Regions from separate parts of the Bariatricus sp. SGI.019 genome, predicted to be linked through region 1. Evidence: a T-box and tRNA genes for the amino acid it is inferred to sense, from the RefSeq annotation. Region 1 holds a T-box; the other holds one or more tRNA genes.

Region 1 (3,419 bases):
TCCATTTCCCCAACAAACTTGCGGCCCAGATTGCCGTCGAGACCGTAGACAGATACCTTACCAAGTCCAGGATAGAACGCGTAATATTCAACGTATTTAAAGAGGAAGATTTTAATATATATAAGAAACTATTTCGTTAAGGGGGACGGGGGTTTTTTCAATTTACCCCGTCCCAACCTGTTCAGAAAGGACTCAAGATGGAGAATTTGATCTTTAGTTTAAATGCAACGGTTCCGGTATTCTTGATGATGGTACTGGGATTGATTTTTAAGAAAATTGGTTGGATTGATGATGTGTTTGCTGCGAAGATGAATAAGTTTGTCTTTACTGTGCCATTGCCGGTGCTGGTGTTCAGTGATCTGGCAACGGTGGATTTTAGTCAGGTGTGGGATGTGAAGTTTGTGCTGTTCTGCTTTGTTGTGACGCTTCTTAGTATTGCAATTTCGGCGCTGATTTCATTCCTGTGGAAGGATCGTTCCATCCAGGGTGAGTTCATCCAGGCATCCTATCGCAGCAGTGCAGCGCTTCTTGGAATTGCTTTTATTCAAAATATCTATGGAACATCTGGGATGGCACCGCTGATGATCATTGGCAGTGTGCCGCTGTATAATATCATGGCAGTGGTAGTGTTGTCTGTATTCCGCCCAGGACAGAATGGTATGGACAGAAGAGTGATAAAAAAGACGCTGAAAGGTATCGTGACCAACCCGATTATTATAGGAATTGCGGCGGGACTTTTGTGGTCTGCTCTTCAGATTCCAATACCACATATTATGGAAAAGACGGTGACAAGTATTGCCGGAGTAGCAACGCCGATGGGTCTGATGGCAATGGGTGCGACTTTCGATATTAAAAAAGCCTTTGCAAAGGTAAAACCTACTGCTATAGCTGCATTGATTAAACTGGTAGGATTTTGCGCAATCTTCCTGCCACTTGCAGTACAATTCGGTTTTCGGCAGGAAGAATTGGTGGCGATTCTCGTGATGCTGGGGTCCGCGACAACGGTAAGCAGCTTTGTCATGGCCAAGAATATGGGGCACGAAGGAGTACTGTCCTCCAGCGTAGTAATGCTGACCACATTATTCAGTGCATTTACATTGACAGGATGGCTGTACGTATTGAGGAGCATGTCGTTAATTTAGGGACGTAGTAAAGTGAAAGAATACCCCGGGGTAAAGTGCAACTTTACCCCGGGGTATTCTTTCACTTTACTACGTCCCTATTTGACAAAAATTCAATAAACTTATCCGCAGCCGGTGCTGATTATCGCAAGTTACGATGAAAATGGTGTTCCGGATGCGATGAATGCGGCGTGGGGAGGTATCAGTGAATCGAATGAGATATCGATGTGTTTATCAGTGGGACATAAAACGGTTAAGAATATCTTGTCTCGACAGGCATTTACCGTAAGTATGGCAGATGCTGCCCATGTTGTGGAATGTGATTATGTTGGAATTGAATCTGGCAATCAAGTGGCAAATAAGATGGAAAAAGCAGGGTTTACCGTTGAAAAAAGTGAACGAGTGGATGCGCCGATTATTAATGAACTGGCTGTTTGCCTGGAGTGTAAGCTTAAAAGCTATGATCCGGAAACTTGCCGTATGGTTGGGGAAATCATCAATGTGAGTGTGGATGAATCTGTGATGACAGACGGGAAAGTAGATGTAGACAAAGTTGCACCGATTACCTTTGACCCATTTAATAATGCGTACCATGTTCTGGGAGTAAAAGTTGGCAATGCTTTTGCGGATGGAGCGAAGCTTAAGTAACAATTAAGAGGGTTCCGACACTCTTAAGGATTTCTGAAAATTTTTTAAACTTCTTGACAAACGTTACTTTGATGGCTATGATAGTCATTAGTTCAATTTAAGAAATAAAGGCATTGAAGAAGAGGAGTATGCATGATTGCCCTGACAGAGAGAGCAGCCCACTGGTTGAGAGGCGCTTAAGGAAGTAGGATGCAGAAGGTAGCTTTGGAGCCGGATGGCTGAACTATTGCGACAATGACCGCGGATATTCGTGAGAGTGATCACAGGATCAAGTGAGGATCAGGTAGAATATTAGGCCATCCCGGAGTCGTTCCCGTTATAGAATATGATGAGATATATAGAAGGTATTTCTACTATATAAATAAAGGTGGTACCGCGATGACAGTCGCCCTTTACGTTTTGTAGAGGGCGTTTTTTTTCGCCCTTAAATGTGAAAATAATGTGAACTTATTTATGAGGTGAGGAGGAAATTATGAGCCAGAAGCTTGAGACGACTTACAATCCGAAAGAGATTGAGCCAAAATTGTATGAAAAATGGTGTGAGAACAAGTATTTTCACGCTGAAGTAGACAGAAGCCGTAAACCATTTACAACTGTTATGCCGCCGCCGAATATCACCGGTAAGCTGCACATGGGCCATGCGCTCGACAATACTTTACAGGATATCCTGATTCGTTATAAGAGAATGCAGGGCTACAACACATTGTGGGTGCCGGGAACTGACCATGCCGCAATCTCTACAGAGGTTAAGGTAACGAACCAGTTGAAAGAAGAAGGTATTGATAAGAAAGAACTGGGACGTGAGAAGTTCTTGGAGAGAACCTGGCAGTGGAAGGAAGAATACGCAGGAACCATCGAAGGACAGCTGAAGAAGCTGGGTGTCTCCTGTGATTGGGACAGAGAGCGTTTCACGATGGACGAAGGATGTTCCAAGGCGGTAGAAGAAGTATTTATTAAGTTATATGAAGAAGGATATATCTACAGAGGATCCAGAATCATCAACTGGTGTCCAGTATGTAAGACCTCCCTTTCTGATGCGGAAGTGGAACATGAAGAACAGGATGGATTCTTCTGGCATATTAAGTACCCAATCGTTGGTACCGATGATTTCCTGGAGATTGCTACTACACGTCCTGAGACCATGCTTGGTGATACTGCGATCGCAGTACATCCGGATGATGAGAGATATAAAGATATCGTTGGCAAGAAAGCCATACTTCCGCTGGTGAATCGTGAGATTCCAATCGTTGCGGATTATTATGTTGATAAAGAATTCGGAACAGGTGCAGTTAAGATTACACCGGCACACGACCCGAACGACTTTGAAGTTGGAAAACGCCACAATCTGGAAGAGATCAATGTTCTGAATGATGATGCTACAATTAACGAAAAAGGCGGCAAGTATGCCGGAATGGATCGTTATGAGGCAAGAAAAGCTATGGTAAAAGATCTGGAAGAGCAGGGATATCTGGTAAAGGTTGTTCCACATTCTCATAATGTAGGAACTCACGACAGATGTCACACAACCGTTGAGCCAATGGTAAAACAGCAGTGGTTCGTAAGAATGGAAGAGTTGGCAAAACCAGCTATCGAAGCTGTAAAGAACGGTGACCTGAAGTTTGTACCAGAGCGTTTTGATAAAATATATCT
Region 2 (3,419 bases), on a different contig from region 1:
AAAGACTGGTAGAACCAGAAAGACAGATTAAGTTCCGTGTTCCATGGGTAGATGACAAAGGACAGGTTCAGGTCAACACAGGTTATCGTGTACAGTTCAACAGCGCAATCGGACCTTACAAGGGAGGATTACGTCTTCATCCATCTGTTAATCTTGGAATTATCAAATTCCTTGGTTTTGAACAGATCTTCAAGAATTCACTGACAGGCCTTCCGATCGGCGGAGGTAAAGGTGGTTCTGATTTTGATCCAAAGGGTAAATCAGACAGAGAAGTAATGGCATTCTGCCAGAGCTTTATGACAGAACTTTGCAAATACATCGGTGCTGATACAGACGTTCCGGCAGGTGATATCGGAACAGGTGCAAGAGAGATCGGCTACATGTTCGGACAATATAAGAGAATCCGGGGAACTTATGAAGGTGTGCTTACAGGTAAAGGATTAAGCTATGGCGGTTCTCTTGCAAGAACAGAGGCTACAGGTTATGGTCTTCTGTATCTGACAGAGGAACTTCTTAAGATTAATGGAAAAGACATCAAAGGCATGACAGTTGCTGTATCCGGTTCCGGAAATGTTGCAATCTACGCAACACAGAAAGCACAGCAGTTAGGTGCTAAGGTCGTAACAGTCAGCGATTCTAACGGATGGGTATATGATCCAGAAGGAATTGATGTAGACGCATTGAAGGAAATCAAGGAAGTAAATCGTGCAAGATTAACAGAATACAAGAAATATCGTCCAAATTCAGAATATCATGAAGGACGCGGCGTATGGTCTGTAAAAGTAGACCTTGCTCTTCCATGTGCAACACAGAACGAACTTCACTTAGAAGATGCAAAACAGTTAGTAGCAAACGGATGTGTAGCAGTATGCGAAGGTGCGAATATGCCTACCACTTTGGAAGCAACACAGTATCTGCAGGAAAACGGAGTCATCTTCGCACCTGGAAAGGCTGCTAACGCTGGTGGTGTTGCAACATCCGCACTCGAGATGTCCCAGAACAGCGAACGCTTAAGCTGGTCATTCGACGAAGTAGATGCAAAACTGAAATCCATCATGGTAAATATCTGCCATAACATTGACGATGCTGCAAAACGTTACGGCATGGACGGCAACTACGTTGCCGGAGCAAACATTGCCGGATTCGAAAAAGTAGTAGATGCTATGACAGCTCAGGGAATTGTGTAAATTGTATATGGGGACGGGGGTTTTTTCAATTCCTCCGTCCCAAATTAAAATATCCCTGTCCCTTTTTGAAAGGAGAATTTTATTTACGAGCATGAAATAGCGTATTTTCGGGGATTATAAAAAATATTTTCGGAATTTGCAAAAAAATTAAAAAAACTGTTGACAATTGGTGAGAGTTAATGGTATACTAACGAAGTCGGTTCGAGAGATAAGAACTTGCAAACCAATATGGGATCATAGCTCAGCTGGGAGAGCATCTGCCTTACAAGCAGAGGGTCATAGGTTCGAGCCCTATTGGTCCCATTCAACTCAAGAAGAGTTGTGTTAATTTAATATGGCGGGATAGCTCAGTTGGCTAGAGCACACGGTTCATACCCGTGGTGTCGCTGGTTCAAATCCAGTTCCCGCTACTTGTAAAAAGGGAGACGTTGAATGTTCTCTCTTTTTTTGAATATGAATAGAAGAGATAGGGTTTTATTTTTGTGTCTCCACTATACAAAAAATAAGAAATCATTTATAATATTAAAAATATAGACTACGCTATTATTGAGGAGGAGTACGATAATGACGAAAGGAAGATTAACGATTCGAATTCTTGCAGGGGCATATCTGGTCTATCTTGGATATAGCCTGGTTCGTGATTCTGTTTTAAATAAGCCGGAAAATTTTATTGTTTTTTTACTCATAGGACTTGCATTCCTGATTCTAGGAGCAACATGGTGCATTTTGGGAGTGAAGAAATATATTAAAAAGGAATATACGGACTATGAAGAGTCGAATATAGAGGAAGACGATAAAGTAGATTCTGATCAAGAAGTGGTAAAAGAAGAAGTTGAAAAAATAGAAGAAAAAGAGGAATCATAGATGAGAGTTGGAATGGGATATGATGTTCATAAATTGGTAGAAGACAGGGATCTGATATTAGGTGGAGTTAAGATTTCATACGAAAAAGGTCTTTTGGGACATTCAGATGCGGATGTGCTTCTGCATGCGATTATGGATGCGTTGTTAGGAGCTGCTGCATTGGGAGATATTGGCAGGCATTTTCCAGATACTGATCCCCAATATAAAGGTATCTCTAGTATCAAATTGTTAGAACATGTAGGAAAGCTCATTGAGGATAACTTATATGTGATTGGAAATATTGATGCAACGATTATTGCCCAACGTCCGAAGATGGCGCCACATATCGAACAGATGCGTATGAATGTGGCAGAAGTATTGCATGTGGATATTAGCCAAGTAAATATTAAGGCGACAACGGAAGAGGGGCTTGGATTTACTGGAAGCGGTGCTGGAATTTCCGCTCAGGCGATAGCAGCTCTTGATACGATAGAAAATTGTAGCTATGTCGTAGGACCAGAAGAAGGAAGATGTGCAGGATGCAGTGGCTGTCCGCATATGGAAAGATAGTATGATAGTAAAAGAGAAGCTCCGTACAGGGGCTTCTCTTTCTCAAAGAAAGGATAATAGAAGAATGGATATACGTAACTTAAGTCCCGGGGAAAATGGAAAGACACGGGCATTATATGAAGAAGTTTTTGAGGAAGACAGTAAAGGGTTTGTTGATTATTATTATATGGAAAAGACAAAAGACAATCAAATATATGTCATAGAAGAGGATGAAGCGATTCGTGCCATGCTTCATCTAAATCCGTATCATTTGTATGTAAATGGATCCGAAAAGGAGGTTAACTATATTGTTGCAGTTGCAACACAGAAGGAATATCGTAAAAGAGGATATATGGCTAACCTTTTAAAGCAAGCATTAAGAGATGAATATCGGGATGGAAAGACATTTACTTTTTTGATGCCAGCTTCTGAAAGTATTTATATTCCCTATGATTTTCGGACAGTTTATGAGCAAAATAAAAGGGTGTATTGTGAACAGAAAGAAAATGAGATGCAACAAAAAGATGATTTTTTGGTGGTTGAAGATGCAAAAGAAAAGGATTGCAAAGAGCTGGCAGAGTTTGCCAATTCTTATCTCTTGGGACAATATCAGGTATTTGCTATCAGAGATGCCGCATATTATCAGAGATTGATAAAAGAATATGCCAGTGACGGAGGAAGTCTGAAAATATACCGTAAAGAAGGAAAAATAACAGATTGTCTTGGATGGTATCCTGAAGAAACGGCAGAAGAAAAAGAAAAACCAAAGATTATGGTAAGAATTGTAGATGTTCGCAGGATGTTGATGTCTCTTTCTCTGCGCTCTTTAATGAGTACATG

Evidence for each region. A T-box is a leader RNA that pairs with one kind of tRNA and senses whether it is charged. The one in region 1 lies ahead of ACQRD1_RS00715 (valine--tRNA ligase), so its partner is inferred to be a tRNA-Val.
Region 2: it encodes a tRNA-Val, which carries the amino acid that the T-box ahead of ACQRD1_RS00715 (valine--tRNA ligase) is inferred to sense. The anticodon was not compared.

The regions. Positions count from the first base shown of each region.
Region 1 is NZ_JBNPOQ010000001.1:127,500-130,918, reverse strand. Features, by position in the region: gene ACQRD1_RS00730 (protein-ADP-ribose hydrolase) at 1-140, shown strand, start outside; gene ACQRD1_RS00725 (AEC family transporter) at 198-1,142, shown strand; gene ACQRD1_RS00720 (flavin reductase family protein) at 1,257-1,769, shown strand; T-box leader at 1,874-2,165, shown strand; gene ACQRD1_RS00715 (valine--tRNA ligase) at 2,242-3,419, shown strand, end outside.
Region 2 is NZ_JBNPOQ010000022.1:10,979-14,397, reverse strand. Features, by position in the region: gene gdhA (NADP-specific glutamate dehydrogenase) at 1-1,187, shown strand, start outside; tRNA gene ACQRD1_RS12535 (tRNA-Val) at 1,418-1,490, shown strand; tRNA gene ACQRD1_RS12530 (tRNA-Met) at 1,524-1,597, shown strand; gene ACQRD1_RS12525 (DUF2892 domain-containing protein) at 1,752-2,051, shown strand; gene ispF (2-C-methyl-D-erythritol 2,4-cyclodiphosphate synthase) at 2,052-2,600, shown strand; gene ACQRD1_RS12515 (GNAT family N-acetyltransferase) at 2,563-3,419, shown strand, end outside.